DNA from 3 places in the Paenibacillus pabuli genome. Region 3 is predicted to be linked to each of the others. Evidence: riboswitches for the same ligand, from Rfam matches in the RefSeq annotation. Region 3 holds a riboswitch; each other region holds the start of a gene.

Region 1 (5,708 bases), on a different contig from region 3:
ATTGCTGCGCTTGACGGTGGTGCCGATGATTATGTAACGAAGCCGTTTGGCATGGGTGAACTGGTTGCCCGCATTCGGGTTGCGCTCCGCCACGTGGCGAGGACAACGGATGAACCTGTGCTGCGTTTTGGGCCTCTCACTGTAGATCTGGCACAAAGGCAGGTGGAGCTGGACGGTTTGCCGATCAAATTAACACCAACGGAGTACGATATGCTCAAGGTTCTGGCCTCGAACGCCGGCAAAATCATTACCCAGCGCCAGCTGCTGCAGCAGGTGTGGGGCGGGCATCATCACGAATCGGACAGTCATTATCTGCGGGTCTACGTGGGTCATCTGCGGAAAAAATTAAAGGAAGACCCTACGCAGCCACGATTCATTCAGACCGAGCCGGGAATAGGCTATCGCTTTTTACTTCAGGATTAGATTGAAGAGGTAAAAGAGTTCCATTCAAAAAAGCGCCGGGGCCCCAAGGATTTACAGAGGACTTCGGCGCTTTTCTGATCTTCAATAAATAAAAACTATCTTTCGTTTTAAGATGTATACTTCGGCAGCCAGTCGCCATGAGCCTCGATGAGTTCATCGCACATGGCAACGATGTCATCAATAGACAGCTCGGCAGCAGTGTGCGGATCCAGCATGGCGGCATGATAGATATGTTCCTTTTTGCCCGTCATGGCCGCTTCAATCGTCAGCAGCTGGGTGTTGATGTTGGTGCGGTTCAGTGCCGCCAGCTGCGGAGGCAGGTCGCCGATGTAAGTTGGGTTGATTCCGGATCCGTCCACCAGACATGGAACCTCGACACAGGCCTCACGAGGCAGGTTGGTAATTAGACCGGTATTCATTACATTACCGCCAATTTTGTATGGACGGTTCGTTTCCATCGCTTCCATGATGTGCGAAGCATATTCACGGCTGCGGGTATGTTCAATATTTTCACTGGTAAACAGCTTCTCGCGCATTTCCTTCCATCCTTCAATCTGGTTCACGCAGCGGCGAGGATACTCATCCAGCGGGATGTTGAAGCGTTCGATCAATTCCGGATAATTCCGTTTGATAAAGTACGGATGATACTCGGCATTATGCTCGGAAGACTCTGTTACGTAGTATCCAAAACGGTTCATCAGCTCGAAACGCACCATATCATGATGCTGCTCCTTCTGCTTCTCCCTTGCCAGGCGTTTAATCTCCGGATACAGATCCTGACCATCTCTCGTCACTTCCAGCAGCCAGGCCATATGGTTGATACCTGCAACTTTTGCAACCACACCTGTCTGGTCCATTCCCAGCGCTTCAAACAGGTGAGGCACACAGACCTGCACGCTGTGGCACAGACCTACCGTTTTGATACCTCCATGCACGTTCATGACATTGGTGAGTACGGCCATAGGATTGGTGTAGTTCAAGAACCAGGCGTCAGGGCACACTTCCTGCATGTCCCGGGCAAAGTCAAGCATGACCGGAATGGTACGCAAATTGCGGAAGATACCGCCAATGCCAAGGGTGTCAGCAATCGTCTGGCGCAGTCCGTATTTCTTCGGAATTTCAAAGTCCGTGATTGTACATGGATCATATCCGCCCACTTGAATCGCGTTAATGACATATTTGGCACCGCGCAGCGCTTCTTTGCGGTCTGTATATTTTTTTACGGCACAACGGCTTCCAAGAGAACGGCCCATACTGGTCAACAGTCGCTCCGAATCATTCAGCCGTTCGGCATCGATATCATACAAAGCCAATTCAAAATCCTGCAGTGCTTCGGTCATCATAACGTCACCTAATACATTTTTGACAAATACGGTGCTGCCTGCACCGAGAAACGTAATTTTGTTCATCTCAAGTCCAGCCTCCCTGAATAATGGTGTACCCCAACTATAGGCCGATCCGGTTTATATAACTATGGTTCAACCTCTCTCATACATGGCATAATCCCATTTTCGGTATCGCTTTCAGCTGATATTTCCCTGATTCACCTGTTATAATTTAAAATGAGAAAATAGATGCGGGGAAAGGGAAGGAGTGGGAGGATGACACCGATTGAGTTTAATGTGATGCCCATGGACTGGACACAGATGGAGCTGGTGCTGTTGTTTTTCGGCTGGCAAGCCTGCGATCCTTCTCATTATTGGGGTCCGGGGGTGCGAGATTCCTATGTGATTCATTACATTCATGAGGGATGGGGAACTGTTCATATGGAAGATAAGGAGTACCATTTAACCCAGGGTCAGGGCTTCGCCATTCTGCCAGATACCATCATTCATTATGAGGCCGATGCGAAGGAGCCTTGGACATACTCCTGGTTCGGGTTTAAGGGCGTACATGCCAAGACATTCATGCAGCGGGCAAACCTGAGTCCAGCGTGTCCTGTATTTGAAGCCAGGGATCCAAAGGTAATGGATGGTTTGTATGCAGACATGGCTCAAGCCTCATCGCGTAATGGTGGAGATGTATTCAGCCAGAGTCTGCTGTATCGTTTAATTGCCGAACTGATCTCCTCCTCACCCGAAGAGGATAAGCCGCTGAGGCCCCTATCGACCAAGGACGAATACATCAGACAAGCTGTCCAGTTTATGGAGAACAGGTACAGCCAGAAGACCTCCATCCTTGATATTGCGCAGTCCGTGCGTCTGGATCGTACATATCTGTCCGGTCTTTTTAAAGAGAAATACGGGAAATCGCTGCAGGCGTTTTTTCTGGAATACCGGATGAATCGCGCAGCAGAGCTGCTGCAGAGTTCAACGCTTTCGATCAGCGAGGTTGCCCACTCGGTGGGGTATACCGATCCGCTGTTATTTTCCAAGATGTTTAAGCGAGTCACAGGAGTTTCCCCCAAAGGATCGAGAGAGCGGGATTAGGCTGATGCGCTGTTTCAAATTTGAATAAATGCTTTGATCATTATCTGTGAGCCAGCTATACTGGTACAGAATGCATTTCAATTGAATATGTGGAACTGGGTGCTTTACCTTCGGGTAGAAGCTTAATAGGGAAGACCGGTGTAATGCCGGCGCGGTCCCGCCACTGTAACAGAGGAGTCATGCAGCGTTATGCCACTGGTTTAGGCCGGGAAGGTGCTGCAATGATGGAGATTCTGGAGCCAGGAGACCTGCCTAGTTTAACAACACAGTAGTACCTACGGGAGATAGGAAGGTGTTTAGAGAGCATGACTTTTTCTGAAAATCTGTCTATTTAAGACGTCCTTATCCGGTATTTGCGGAGAGAGACGTCTTTTTTGATATGCATGGACAAGTCACAGTGGGGGGTAATTGGGAGAGGATGTCAGACATGTGAGCAGATATATCGTTAAAAGATTCATTCAACTGGCAGCCGTGTTATTCGGCATTTCGTTTCTGACATTTCTGCTGACCTACCTGTCTCCAGGGGACCCGGCAAGGCTTATGCTCATGTCTACCGGGGTCACTCCGTCGGACGAATTGGTTCAGCAGGTACGTCTCCAGCTGGGGCTGGATCAGCCATTTTGGATACGCTATGGAACCTGGCTGGGACAGGTGCTTACCGGAGATTTCGGAACGTCCTATAAATACGACAGGCCTGTGCTCGACATTCTGCTGTCCAGGCTTCCAGCCACGCTTCGGCTAACAGGAAGTGCCCTGCTGCTGGTCATTCTGATTGCGTTTCCACTGGGTATTTTGTCGGCCGTCTACAGAAACAACGTGCTGGATTACGTCATACGCCTGTTTTCGTTTGCCGGGTTGTCCATGCCCAGCTTTTGGCTGGGCATGCTGCTTATGCTGGTATTTGGAGTACAGCTCAAGCTGCTGCCTGTCATGGGAAGTTCGGGCTGGAACAGCCTGATATTGCCGGCATGCACACTGGCGTTACCACTGATCGCCCAATATATCAGGCAGATCCGTACAGTGATTCTGGAAGAGATGTCCCAGAACTATGTAACGGGGGCCAGAGCCAGAGGCGTGAAGGAGAGAGTCATTATGATGCAACATATTCTACCCAATATATTATTGCCCATCGTTACGCTCATGGGCATGTCTACTGGCGCACTGCTGGGGGGAGCAGCCATTGTGGAAAGTTTGTTTGTATGGCCGGGTGTAGGACAGATGGCGGTCGATGCCATCTTTACAAGGGACTATCCCCTGATTCAGGGCTACGTCATCTGGATGGCAACCATCTATGTATTGCTGAATCTGATTGTTGATCTCTGGACACATCTGCATGACCCGCGGATTCGACTGGACGTGGATGTCTAGATGAGAGAATTTAAGCTTATTTTGACACAGCATCGCTGGTTCACGTTTCTATGTTCACTGACCCTCCTCTGGGTCATTCTCGCCATGATTGCGCCACTGCTCGCACCGCATGATCCACTGGCAACGAATTTTGCCAAGGTACTGCAGCCAGCCAGTTCGGAGTATCCGCTTGGAACCGATCAGCTTGGACGCTGCGTGTTATCCCGTATCCTTTACGGGGCCAGGACGTCGCTTCTGCTTACATTTATGATGATCGGAATTGTATTTGTACTTGGTGTAGCCATTGGTGTTATCGCAGGTTTTGCCCGTGGTCTGACGGATACAGTGCTGATGCGGTTATCCGATACGCTGATGGCCTTTCCAGGATTAATCTTCGCTATCGCCGTAGTGGGGATGCTGGGGCCAGGCCTATTTAATACGGTAATTGCCCTGGCTGTTGTCTGGTGGGCGAAGTATGCACGACTGGCAAGAAGTCTAGTGATCTCGCTTCAGCAAAAGGAGTATGTCGCTGCGGCAGCCTTCAGCGGTGCGCGAAAGATTCAGATTATCACCAGAACCATCCTGCCCAACACGCTGTCTCCTCTCATCGTCATGGCGATGATGGATGTGGGCGGCATGATGTTATCCATCTCAGGCCTGTCCTTTTTGGGGCTGGGTGCTCAACCTCCTGAACCGGAGTGGGGGGCAATGTTGAATGAAGGCAGACGATATTTGCAGACAGCTCCGTGGCTGTTGATTTATCCGGGATTTGCGATTTTTTGCACGGTGATCATTTTTAATTTGCTGGGCGACAGTCTGAGGGATGTGCTGGATCCCAAGAAAAAAGCAGCTTAACAGGAGGAACGGGAATGAATTCGAGATATGGAAAAACGCTAACGCTTACCATACTGTCATTATTGATCTTATGTATTATCGCGGCATGTGGCCAAACCACATCCAACACTTCTACCTCGTCACCAGCAGGTGATCGGACGGCTGAGAAGGATAAGGACAGTTCAGGTGCGCCGACTCATCTAAATGTAGCCCTGTTCTGGCTTGGCAGCAATCTGGATCCGGCAGAAGATTGGAATGGCTGGACCCTTACACGGGCAGCGATTGGAGAGACCTTGATTCAATTCGATGAGAATATGAAATTGGTACCGAAGATTGCGGATAGCTGGGATCGTATCGATGATACGACTTGGCATTTTCATATCCGGGACGGCGTAACGTTCCATAACGGCAATAAGGTCACGGCAGATGTAGTGAAGAAGTCCATTGAACGTTCCATGGAGCTGAATGAGAGAGGACAATCGACCTTACCGGTGGCTTCCATGACCGCAGAAGGTCAGGATCTTACCATCCAAACAACGGAGCCATATGCATCCCTGCTTGGTAATATTGCTGAACCCTTGTTTGTGATTGTGGATACGAGTGCAGATACATCGAAATTCAAGAGCGAACCCATCGCCACAGGGCCATTTATGGTAACAAGCTATACCCCGGATC
Region 2 (5,708 bases), on a different contig from region 3:
ATCCGTGACAGCAGCAGGCTGAGCCGCCACTGCTGCGCCGCCTTGAGTTGCGGCCACAAGGACAGGCCGAGCCTCCTGCAGACGGGTCTGCATAATTTGAACGACTTTCTCATGTACGCCAATCGGACGTCCATACACAAATTCCACTTGCGGATAACGGATTTTGGCCCGGTCGATTGCATTCGGAATATCAATTTTGGCGTGCCCTGCAGCAAACAGAATGATTGGCACCAATACGATGCGCGTTGCCCCTTGATTCACACAAGCCGTAACCCCTTCGGCAATGCTCGGTCTTGTTAATTCCAAAAAGCAGGTCTCTACCACGGTATTCTCCGGCGCTTTCTCCGCTACCGCACGTGCAAACTCCATTAACTCCCGATTCCCCTCAGGATCACGGCTGCCGTGTCCCACCAGCAAAATGGCATTCATCTCTGGCTTCTTCCTCCCTCGCCTGATCCATAGATCAGGCATCTCAATTTTATGCTGCGCTTTACTCGGTAAACGAGCCTTTCACGGAGGGTAACCTGTTACCCAATCATTTCGATCTATATAAAAGTGCAAAGAACTGTTGCAGTTGTAAGTAAAAATGTTGGATAGAAGAATCGATTTTATCGGACGATACCAAAACTGGCACGATCCCTAGTCGCCGCATACCGGATTTACTTCCACGGTGACAGGCGCATCTACGTGACGGAAGCCCTGGATTACTCCGACGCGTTTGAAAAATTTGTGGAATCGCTCATTCGGGTGTCCCTTTTCCTTGTACTCCGCTACGATCCGCTCCACCATCCCGCCAATCTGATCACCTGGAATCCCCTCGGCTACTGGCTGGGCAGGGTGAGCGTTTCGTCCGAACTTCTTGCCGCCAAGGAACAGGTCGTATCCGCCTTTGCGGTAGACAATTCCGATGTCCTCCAATACAGCACCATAACATGCCATGCCGCAGCCATTCAGAGCCACGCTGGTCTCTTTCGGCGCACTAAGTCCGCCTATAACAGCCTGCAGATGATTGGCCATCGGAACAGCATCATCCTTCTCCATGTCGCAGAAGTCACAGGCCTTCACCTTGATGACGTCACCGATCGGCACCACGATGAAATTCGCTGCACGCAGTTCTTCTACCAGCTGAGCCGGTTCAAAGGTCGGTACCCGCAAAATAATCTGATGCTCCGGCGTGTATTCCAGCTCGCCTTCTTCACTCGCGCATTGCGCCAGAAGCGCCATCTGGGCTGCAGTAAACTTCTTGTTGCCGACGCCAGGCGACACGCCAATCTCGAACAGCGGCGCCTTGCGTCCCGGCTCAGGTGCGGTCCGCACAGCAGCATCGGCTGCAGCCTGCGGCGTCCCGGCTGGCACGCCTGGCACCGCCGCATCCAGCCAGCGACTGGCCGCTTCGCCGGCGAGTTTGCCGCCTGCCGCAAGCCGCGTCAGCGCCTCGGCAGCCAGCTCGGCCGCACCAGTACCCGGCTGTGCCTCGGCTGTACGCGCCGCGGTATTCACCGCCGCAGGGCGCTCAGCGGAAAGCACTGCGGTGCTACCGCCACCTGCCGGGCTTCCCGATGGCTGAGCAGCAGGCATACCAGCGCCGTGCTGCCCTTGCGGCCCCGTGCCCGCGCTGGTGCTCGCGCCGCGCAGGGCTGGCTCCGCAGCTGGCTGCGCGGTCTGCGCGTCGCGGACCGTGTCTGCTGCATCGGCTGAAGCGGCAGAACGGGCCTCCATGGCGCCGAGCGACCAAGGCTCGGCCTCCGTGCGAAGCCGCTCATGCGGTCTGAGCGACTGTTCCGCGGTATTCAGCGTGTATTTCCGCTGATATCCGCGCGGTGTGACCATGAGTCCTTCATACATCATGGTCGAGGAGTTACCTATGATGACGGTCGTCAGCATGCCGATATCATGATTCAACATATCTTCCAGCGTGGTCATCACGACATCCTGACGTTCACGATAGGCACTTTTTACAAGTCCCACCGGCGTCTGGGGACTGCGATATCGCAGCAGCATCTCCTGAGTCTCCACGATCTGCCGCGTCCGGCGTCCACTACGAGGGTTGTACAGAGCAATGACAAAATCAGCCGCTGCTGCTGCTTCCACTCGGCGAATGATTGTCTCCCAAGGCGTAAGGTGGTCACTCAGACTGATCGTACATGCATCATGCATCACAGGCGCACCCAGCAAGGAAGCGCAGGATTGAATGGCAGATACACCCGGAATAACCTCTACGCCGACGCCGCTTTCCGGCTTCCAGCCCTGCTCCATCAGTACCTCATACACCAGTCCTGCCATGCCGTATACACCTGCATCTCCACTGGAGATTACCGCAACAATTTTGCCCATCTCCGCCTGTCTGACCGCTTCCTGTGCCCGGCTTACTTCCTCGGTCATGCCTGTCCGCACAATCTCCTGTCCGTCCAGGAGTGGACGAATCAGGTCAACGTAGGTGTTATAACCAATAATGACCTCGCTCTCCCGAAGTGCCTCCAATGCCCGTGTGGTGATATGCTCCATGGCTCCCGGGCCAAAGCCGATAATCAGCAGCTTTCCTTGACTCTGCATTGCTTCTCCTCCTCCATCTCCCTGCTCACCCTTAGCACGTCAGTAACATCTATATCACGCTTCTACAGCTATGGTTTGTGGTTGATCGTTTGATCATTGGCGCCACGCCGTTCGACCTTCTTATCCCTTGTAATCTAAAACAGTGAAGAAGGACGGCTTGACCGACCTTCTTCTTCGCGGCATGTTCGATCCATTCCGATTCCAGATTGATTCCCTGAAAATAAACAAAAAAATCCCATCCTTATAACGGATGGGATACGTATGTACGTACACTCAAGAAGACAGTCCACGGCCCTATAGTGGATAGACCTGTGGCTGCATGGCCGCAAAGGGCCTGCCAGGCGAACCGATGGTTCGCCCGTTTCCTGATTCTTCGTACACCACTCCTTTCCGCGAAGGGTTCGGTGACACATGCAAGGTAGGTCTCCTGGCTCTGGATCATCAGCTTCCTTTTCTGTCTTCCCCGGATGGTCGAGTGACATGGATGAAAAGGGCTTCCCCATTACAGTGGCGGGACCGCTCGGGACTTGCACCCGATTCCCTGTTACCTCTTGCTCACGCAAGAGCACCTTGCTTGTTTTCATGAATGATATTGGTTTCATCATAACACCGCTCAGGAAAAAAAGTCCATGCTTATGATGCTTGTCCAATATTCTATTTTCAGACAAAACAAAAAAATTCTGATCCAGAACGGATCAGAACTTGAATGACGATATTCATATGCGAAACTCTCATAACGACTTACCGGATACTTTATAAGGCATATGTCCAGATCTGCGTGTCAGGATTTATTGGCATGTGCTGCAGCAATATATCGTCCCAGTTCAACGATGAGCGCTCCCATCTTTTCTTCCTCCGGAACAACCCGTGCTTCAATACCTTCTTCAAGCATGGCGTTCGCAGTCACCTTGCCTACAGATGCAGGAATTACAGCTTCCCGGAAAGCCTGCTGCATCTGTTCCAGCTTGCCTTGGGAAGCTGCATATGCTGACAAAAACCGTACTTGGGGGCCGCTGGTGAATGCTACAGCGTCGACCTCATGCTGCACGATTTCATTCAAAAGCAATTCGAGTTCGGCCTCTTCTGGCGGCACATGACGATAAGGCAAAACCTGTCTTACCTGTGCACCCTGTTCCTCCAGCCAGTTGACCAGCTTCGGTGCAGTCTCCCCGTGAAGCTGGAGCATGACTTTTTTGCCTGCCAGATCATGTGGGGCGAACTCCCGGATCAGCCCATCCGTACTGCCATCATCATCCCGGACCAGCGGTGCGAGCTTGCGCTTACGAAGTGCATTCACCGTTTTGTATCCTCTTGCCGCAATCGAGGCTTCCGACAGGACATCCAGCAGTTGACCGGCAATGTCCATATCCTCTGCCATTTCAAATATGGCATCGAGCCCCATCCCTGTAGTTAACACCGCCCAGTCGGGTGGATCAGAGATTAAAGAGACAAGACCATCGCGTATGCTCCGATCATCCAGGAATACCGTTCCCTGTGCTGGCCGCACGAGTGGAATACCACCCATTTTCTCAACCAACAAGGCCATTTCCTTGGATTTACGTGGTCCTGTCAGCGCTACACGTACACCTGCCAAATATTGAGCCATTCATGTTTCCCCCCAGTTCGTTCGTCCGAACGTCATTCGTTTGACTACAGTATACAGGGTAGTCTCATGGAGGGAAACCTCGTTTCACGTCATTTGGCCTGTTCTTCTATAACGATTTTTTATGATTGGCATTAGGAAGGCTGAAGCTCGCCCCCCTGCATGTCATCATGTCCTGTCTCGTCTTCCTGATCCGAACCGTGTCTTTTTTCCCCCTGTTCATCCTGTTTTTTGCTTGTATCGCGATGCTTCTCTCCTTCGCGTGAGGAGTCCCTTTCCTTTTTACGTGGCCGAAGAAACACGAAAAGAATGATGGGAAAGAGCACTTCGAATAGAATGGCAATCCATGTCCACTCCCGCGTGAAGCGGAACAGCTGAATTGCATTCTTAAAAAACCAAAATGCACATACGAATCCAACAAGCGCAACTGGACCGGTCATGAGCTTCCCGGATACTTTGGGAATCATTCGCTTCAGTCCCCAGCATATAAAATACAGGTCAAATGCAATTTTTGTAATCATGGTAGGCAGGGTGGCCGCAGCCAGTGCCAGGTCGAACCGGTCCAGAAAGTCACTTACTTGCAGTTGTCTGGCAAGTTCATACGAAGGATATACCAGCCTTGATGCGATCGGCACACCAATGGAGGTAATGGTCTCGATCATAATCAGCATCATCAGCAAGGCAGCAATCGTTATTCCCCAAGTCACGGATTTGAACCGAAAGTCGCTTCCCTTGATGACAAAAGGCAATGCAACCATCTCACCAAAGAAAGAGAAGATATACCAGCTTCCTTTGCCGACACCTGCTGCATCAACATCAAAGTACGGCATCAGATTTTCCAGGTTCACTTGCTGAATCAACATGAACGGGACGACAACCGAGTTTAACAAGAACAGGGTGATGTAAAGCTCTGACATCCCGATTAAAGAACCCAGCCCTCCCCTTACGATAAACACAGCCATGACCAAGAGAGACAACACAACGATGGATATGGGCGTCGTCTCGAGCAAAGTAATACTTACGTAGTCACCGATCAGCCGGATGTCACGGGCAAACACAATAAGAAAAAACAAGATGTACATTAAGCCCGTCACCCGTCCCAAAAAGGGAAATCTTTCGACCAAAGACTCGAACAAGTCCTGATCGGGGAACCTCCCCTGGACACGATTTAACATCCACATGGATGCAAGCATGACCAGAAACACAGGGATATAGGATAGATAGGCATGCTGTTCGGCATAGAAAATGGCCTGAGCATGAGGTTGAATCAACGTACCCGTTATACTCAGCAGCAAGACCAGCAGCGTAAGCTGCCGGTTAGTCACCCTCTGATTCATCAAATACCTCCTTTCTATCTGCTCATCCGAATCGGAAGATATGTCGATACATCTATGGGAGGGGCAAGTACCGTTGAATCCAATGGGTCAGCCAAACCGTGATAAAGAAGGTTTTGTTCAGATGGGTAACATATAACCAAATCCCGATGCTGCATGCAATCACCCCATAGGATAACCAACGGTTAATCGCTGCTGCCTGCCTCAAGTGCTTCAAG
Region 3 (5,708 bases):
TCGTTGGCTCATCCAGCAATAACAGTTTCGGCTCCTGAGCCATGACTTTGGCAAGTGCCACCCGCTGCCTCTGCCCTCCGCTGAGTGCATCAAGCGGCCTGTCGGCCATTTCGGTTAAGCCCAGTTCTTCCAGTACCCGGTCCACCACTGCCGCTCCATCTGCGGATTCCCTGCCAAGCCAATTCTGATAAGGATAACGTCCCATCTCCACCACATCTCGGACGGGATAGGAAATGGCTGGCAGACCGTCCTGCTGTAATACCGCAATCATGCGGGACAGATCTTTCCGACTGTATGAGGTAATCTCCCGGCCTGCAATCCGGATGCTGCCTGCACCAGGCTGTTCGGTTCCGGCAATGAGCTGGAGCAGCGTTGATTTGCCGCTTCCGTTTGGACCAACGACACCCCACCATTCCCCTTCTGTCACACGCCAGTCCACGTTATGCAGTGCCCGGTGGTGACCGTACATTTTACCTGCTCCAGCGACTTCGATCAGCGGCTCTTTTGAGGTCATGCTTGTACCCGTGTCCGTACTCATGGCATCCCCCCTTTTCGCAGCTTTTTATTCCGATGCAGCAGATACGCGAAGAAAGGAGCACCGACAAAGGCCGTCACCACACCAAGCGGAATTTCGGTCGGTGCCAGCAAGGAGCGGGCAATCGTATCCGCCCATACCATGAAGATGGCTCCGCCAATCGCGGACAAGGGAACCAGCAAACGATAGTCAGGCCCAACGATTAGCCGAAGAATATGCGGGATAACGAGCCCTACGAATCCAATGACACCCGAAACCGAGACAGCCCCGGCGGTAAGCAGTGTTCCTACGGCAAGGACGGATAGCTTCAACCCATCCACCTGGACACCGATATGTGCAGCCTGCCGTTCCCCCAGTGCAAGAACGTTCAAGGAACGGGCACGGCTCCAGAGGAAAATCAGACCGAGTATAAAATACGGGAAAAGGATGGCCGTATACGACCACCCACGCAGAGCCAGACTTCCCATCGTCCAGTATATAATTTCGTTAATCGTCTGTTTCGACATGGTCGACAGGAAGGAGACCACCGCTCCCAGAAAGCTTTGCATCACCACACCAGCCAGAATCAGGCTGTGCGTCGGCATTTTGCGCCCTTCACGAGCCAGGGCGAGTACAAACCATAATGTAAGCACGCCCGTCAGAAACGCAACGAGCGGCAAGGTCCAGATTCCGATCAGTGCATACTGCAATCCGAAGAAAATCAGAAAAGCTGCACCCACCGATGCCCCAGACGATACACCAAGCGTAAACGGATCTGCCAGCGGGTTACGAAGGACCCCCTGGAAGCCCGCTCCGGCGATGGCCAGCGATGCACCCACGAGTACAGCAAGCAGCACCCGCGGGAACCTGACCTTCCATATAATCTGCTCGGCTGCCGTACTCCAGTCAGGTGTGATCCAGTCACCGATCCATGGCATGTGATGAAGCAGAATGCCTGCAATGTCACGGACAGGCAGAGCCACCGAACCGATGCCCGTACAGATCAGCACGGTCAGCACAAGCAGCAGAATTCCGGCTGTTCCGTACACTGCCAGCTTTTTACTCATTGGAACAGGTCAGGATAGATCGCTTTGGCTACAGCTTTCAGACCTTCCGTTACACGTGGTCCCGGACGGCTCAGCAGATTGGCATCCAGGCCAATGACTGCGTCGTCTTTCACAGCTGTGATTTGATCCCAGCCGCTGCGCTCTTTGATGATTTGATCCAGTGTTTTGGAGTTTTCATCAATAACATCATTAGCGTACAGAATGACATCCGGGTTGGAAGCAATAATGTTCTCTTCGTTAATTTCATTCCAGCCTACGAGGTCGGAAGCAACGTTGAAACCACCGGCTACCGTAATCAGTTCATCCATGAATTCGCCTTTACCCACGGTCCAGCCTGGGGAGAATTCAACATATACTTTTTTCTGATCTTCCGGCTTAACAGCCTTAACCGCTTCGGTTACGTCCGCTACATCCTGTTTCATCTTCGTGATGAGCTCCTGAGCCTGCTCCTGATGATCCGTAATTTTGCCGAACGTTTCAATATTGTTCATGACATCGTCTACCGATTTGGGATCCGTTTTGAAAATGGTGATACCCAGGTCGCGCAGTTTCTTCACGGCTTCTTCGCTCATAGAAATCCCTGTAAATACGACGTCTGCTTCGGCTGCGATAATCGACTCTTCATTAGGCTTCGACACACCGCCCATTTTCGGTTTGGTTGTTGCAGCTTCCGGATAATCGTCATAGTCGGATACACCTACGATCTGCTCGTCCAATCCAAGTGCAAACAACGATTCGGTTTCTGCCGGAGATACGGATACGATTTTGGTTGGCGCTTGCTCAAACGTGAAAGATTCACCCGTCGCATCGGTTACCGTAAGTGGATATTGTGTTTTGAGATCCGTCTGCTCCTGGCCTTGGGATTGCTCCTGTGCCGGCTGCTGCGTAGACGTACCTGTTCCCTCGCTCGTTGTTGCGTTTCCACATCCGGCCAGAGCCAGTGTCAGCATCGCTGCTGTCAGCAGGGACGCCATGCCTTTCCAATTCTTGATGTTCATGTTGTTCATTCTCCCCTTCTCTATGTTCTCTCTTAAGTAGTGCTCCTGACCATTTCCCCTGAATTTGTGTTCCTAAATAAAATGACCCTAGAAAACCACACTAGGCCACTACGATTGCAGTACCATCTTCCGATCGCTGTTATCCCCAGATTTTTTTGATTCTCTTTTATTAACGTGAAAATCCGGGGATAAAGGCGAACGCTACGCTTCTCCAGATTGGTTCTGCACTCTTCGTTACGTGTGAATATTTCGGTTCATCCTATATGAACAAAAAAATCCCTGATCCTTACTTCAGGATCAGGGATGACGTCTCGCATATGGCGATCTGCACATCTTCAGCATACCCGCTGTCCATGCGCATAGAATTGCCCGAAACGCTGTCCTTTCCTCGAAGGAACACCGGTTTGTACGTCCAGGGCAGGTAACCTGACTTACAGGACTGCTCGTCCTGATTTACAGTGGCGGGACCGTGCCGGATTCACACCGGCTTCCCTATTTCACCCATTGTGCCGTCCATCGCTTGCCTATACTCGATGAAATCTTCTAACTTGCACAAGGGACCCGTGGTCGCTGATATTGTAACCATTCAAGTGAGCATGTCCCATCCATCAGCGCTTAAGCGCATAACGAGATATGTATTCATGCTGAAGTCACACTTCTGTTGTGATTATAGGTTATATTGCACATCCTTACAACCCGATTCACGGAAAAGACACCCTGCTTGAAACCCAGCTATTTTCGCTTTTTTCAAGTCGAACCTTAATTGCTTGCCCCGGAATGACCTGTGTATCCCAGAATCCCAGTTCCGGTATAAGACGTGATATGGCATAACGAATTACACCGCCATGGGTAACTACCGCTATCGCCGGAGCGGGATTTTTACCGAAATAGCGCGCCGGCGAAGCGGACAAAAGACACTCCTTCAGGAAGGTGTCAATCCTCGCAGCAAAAGCCTGCCAAGGCTCGCCGCCCGGTGGCGTCACATCCTGCGGTGCATCAATCCAATCCCGGTAGTGCGGATTGTCCTTGAGTTCATCGTAAGTCAGGCCTTCCCATTGCCCAAAATCAATCTCACGCAGACGCGGATCAAGCTGCGCTTGCTCTGCTTGCGCAGGTGCAATTCGTTCCATGGTCTGCCGGCAGCGCAGCAGATCACTGCAATATAGCACATCCCATGTGATCGCGCTAATGGACTCGCGAAGCGGCGCCATTTCCCGCTCTGCATCTGGCAGAAGACCGATATCGGTATGTCCGAGGTATCTCTTTTCCACATTCCAAGAAGTTGTCCCATGACGGATAAACACAATTTCCCGTATTTCAGTTCCACAATGCTCGTGCTCTACTTCCATAACAGTGCACCTCCTGCTGTCCAGATGCCGAACGCTACCAGCCAGCATAACAGCACAAAAGCTCCCGCCGACCAGAACATCAAACGTGTGGTTCGCACGATATCCTCTGCTTCCATCAGCCGTGCCTGATCGCCCATATAGGCTCGAAAAGAAGCTACGCCGTGATAGACGTTATGCCCCCCAAGCCTGATGCCGAGCGCTCCTGCAACGGCCGACTCCGGAAATCCGCTGTTCGGACTGGGGTGCAATCTGGCATCCCGGCGAACCATGCGTGCCGCGCCCTTTGCATTCAGCTTCATGATCCATGCTCCCGTAATCAGAAGCAAGGCGGTAAGACGCGCCGGAATCCAGTTCGCCCAATCATCCAGGCGGGCAGAGGCCCAGCCGAGGTGTAAATACTTTTCATTTTTATAACCAACCATGGAATCCAGCGTATTAACGGCCCGATAAGCCATTGCAAGCGGTGCACCCCCAATCAGGGCATAGAATAGTGGAGAAACGATGGCATCCACGATATTTTCGGCTACAGTCTCCACGGTTCCCCTTACCACTTCCGGTTCATCCAGATGCGCTGTATCCCGCCCCACGATCATGCCCAGTGAACGTCTAGCCGCAGGCCAATCCCTTACTCTCAGATGACGATACACTTCCATGCCTGCATCCTTCAGTCCTTTGGAAGCAATGGTGGTGGCAATCAGTACCACTTCAGCTAGAACTGCAACCGCTGGGTGAACAAGTCCAAGTATGTAGATCACTCCCCAAGAAAGCACAAATGAACCACCCGCAATAACTATGGGAAAGAGCAGCCCTGCCCCTTTAAGACCCTGATCACTGCTCACTCGCTTTCTTATCACTCGCTCCAATGCAGAAATTCCCTTTCCCATGCCGATCACCGGGTGAGGGATCCAGCGTGGATCTCCAATGAGGCGATCCAGTATGTATGCCGCTAAAATAATCCATGCCCCTGTCATTCCTGTCCATATTGGCCAGTCCGCCCACTGACTCAGAGATATCATTGCTTGTTATTCCTCTCTTTCCACGCCTGTCCGGCTTGCAAACTTTCGGTAACGGCATCATAGACCAGACGCCCAATCGCTGCCCCAATCACCGTGGCCGTGCCCGCGTAGGAAATCAGTGGTTTCCCCTCCACCTGACTCGCGGCAAGCACCATGGCATCCGTCGTCGTTCCCGTTGCCATCAGCCCGTTCTCCGCATCCATCACACCACAATCGGCAAGCGCTGCCGTTTTGGCTTCCACCGCTGTCTGAATGGCATTGACCATGGCTCCGGGTGTCATGCGTCCGTTGATCCATAACATGATATTGATTGTACCGGGAGTATAGGACGACTCTGCAGCCATTCCCTCCCGGGTAGCCATGTTGCCTGCAGCATCGAACACTGTTCTAGCGGAGCCAGCCCGCGCAGCATTGGATACACCGGCTGTTGTGCAGCACAAGATCCCCGCTTCATCGCCCATATATTCCTGAACGGAAGTGTGCGCGAGCTTCACGGCGGTCAGCAATCCAGCGCATGCAGTTGTGCGCTCCTCCCATCCTTTCAGGAGGCCTGTAATATCGCTCGGCGGATCGTCACAGCGATAATGCCTGTCTACATAGATATTGAATATGCGATCCAGCTCCATCATCCCTCCGCCGTACACGGCACTGGAAAGGGCACTTACCCGGGTAGGGATGGATGCTCGAATATGACGTTCATATGCATTAATCTTTAACCCAGGCCATGCAGAAGAAGCATATTCATTTTGTGCTGCTTGCGCGTG

Evidence for each region. Region 3 has a riboswitch for cobalamin ahead of ABGV42_RS14175 (ABC transporter substrate-binding protein). Riboswitches for the same ligand answer to the same signal wherever they lie in the genome.
Region 1: linked by a shared signal. The riboswitch ahead of nikB (nickel ABC transporter permease) and the one ahead of ABGV42_RS14175 (ABC transporter substrate-binding protein) in region 3 are both predicted to bind cobalamin.
Region 2: linked by a shared signal. The riboswitch ahead of cobJ (precorrin-3B C(17)-methyltransferase) and the one ahead of ABGV42_RS14175 (ABC transporter substrate-binding protein) in region 3 are both predicted to bind cobalamin.

The regions. Positions count from the first base shown of each region.
Region 1 covers NZ_JBDOIO010000005.1:1,083,183-1,088,890, forward strand. Annotated here, with positions in the region: gene ABGV42_RS31605 (response regulator) at 1-423, shown strand, start outside; gene ABGV42_RS31610 (alpha-glucosidase/alpha-galactosidase) at 531-1,832, opposite strand; gene ABGV42_RS31615 (AraC family transcriptional regulator) at 2,025-2,852, shown strand; cobalamin riboswitch at 2,933-3,122, shown strand; gene nikB (nickel ABC transporter permease) at 3,282-4,220, shown strand; gene nikC (nickel transporter permease) at 4,221-5,054, shown strand; gene ABGV42_RS31630 (ABC transporter substrate-binding protein) at 5,069-5,708, shown strand, end outside.
Region 2 covers NZ_JBDOIO010000005.1:370,348-376,055, forward strand. Annotated here, with positions in the region: gene ABGV42_RS28385 (sirohydrochlorin chelatase) at 1-429, opposite strand, end outside; gene cobJ (precorrin-3B C(17)-methyltransferase) at 640-2,553, opposite strand; cobalamin riboswitch at 2,954-3,141, opposite strand; gene ABGV42_RS28395 (uroporphyrinogen-III synthase) at 3,335-4,159, opposite strand; gene ABGV42_RS28400 (GerAB/ArcD/ProY family transporter) at 4,291-5,493, opposite strand; gene ABGV42_RS28405 (hypothetical protein) at 5,546-5,708, opposite strand, start outside.
Region 3 covers NZ_JBDOIO010000003.1:2,654,363-2,660,070, forward strand. Annotated here, with positions in the region: gene ABGV42_RS14165 (ABC transporter ATP-binding protein) at 1-538, opposite strand, end outside; gene ABGV42_RS14170 (FecCD family ABC transporter permease) at 535-1,581, opposite strand; gene ABGV42_RS14175 (ABC transporter substrate-binding protein) at 1,578-2,579, opposite strand; cobalamin riboswitch at 2,979-3,117, opposite strand; gene ABGV42_RS14180 (histidine phosphatase family protein) at 3,281-3,928, opposite strand; gene cbiB (adenosylcobinamide-phosphate synthase CbiB) at 3,919-4,899, opposite strand; gene ABGV42_RS14190 (adenosylcobinamide amidohydrolase) at 4,941-5,708, opposite strand, start outside.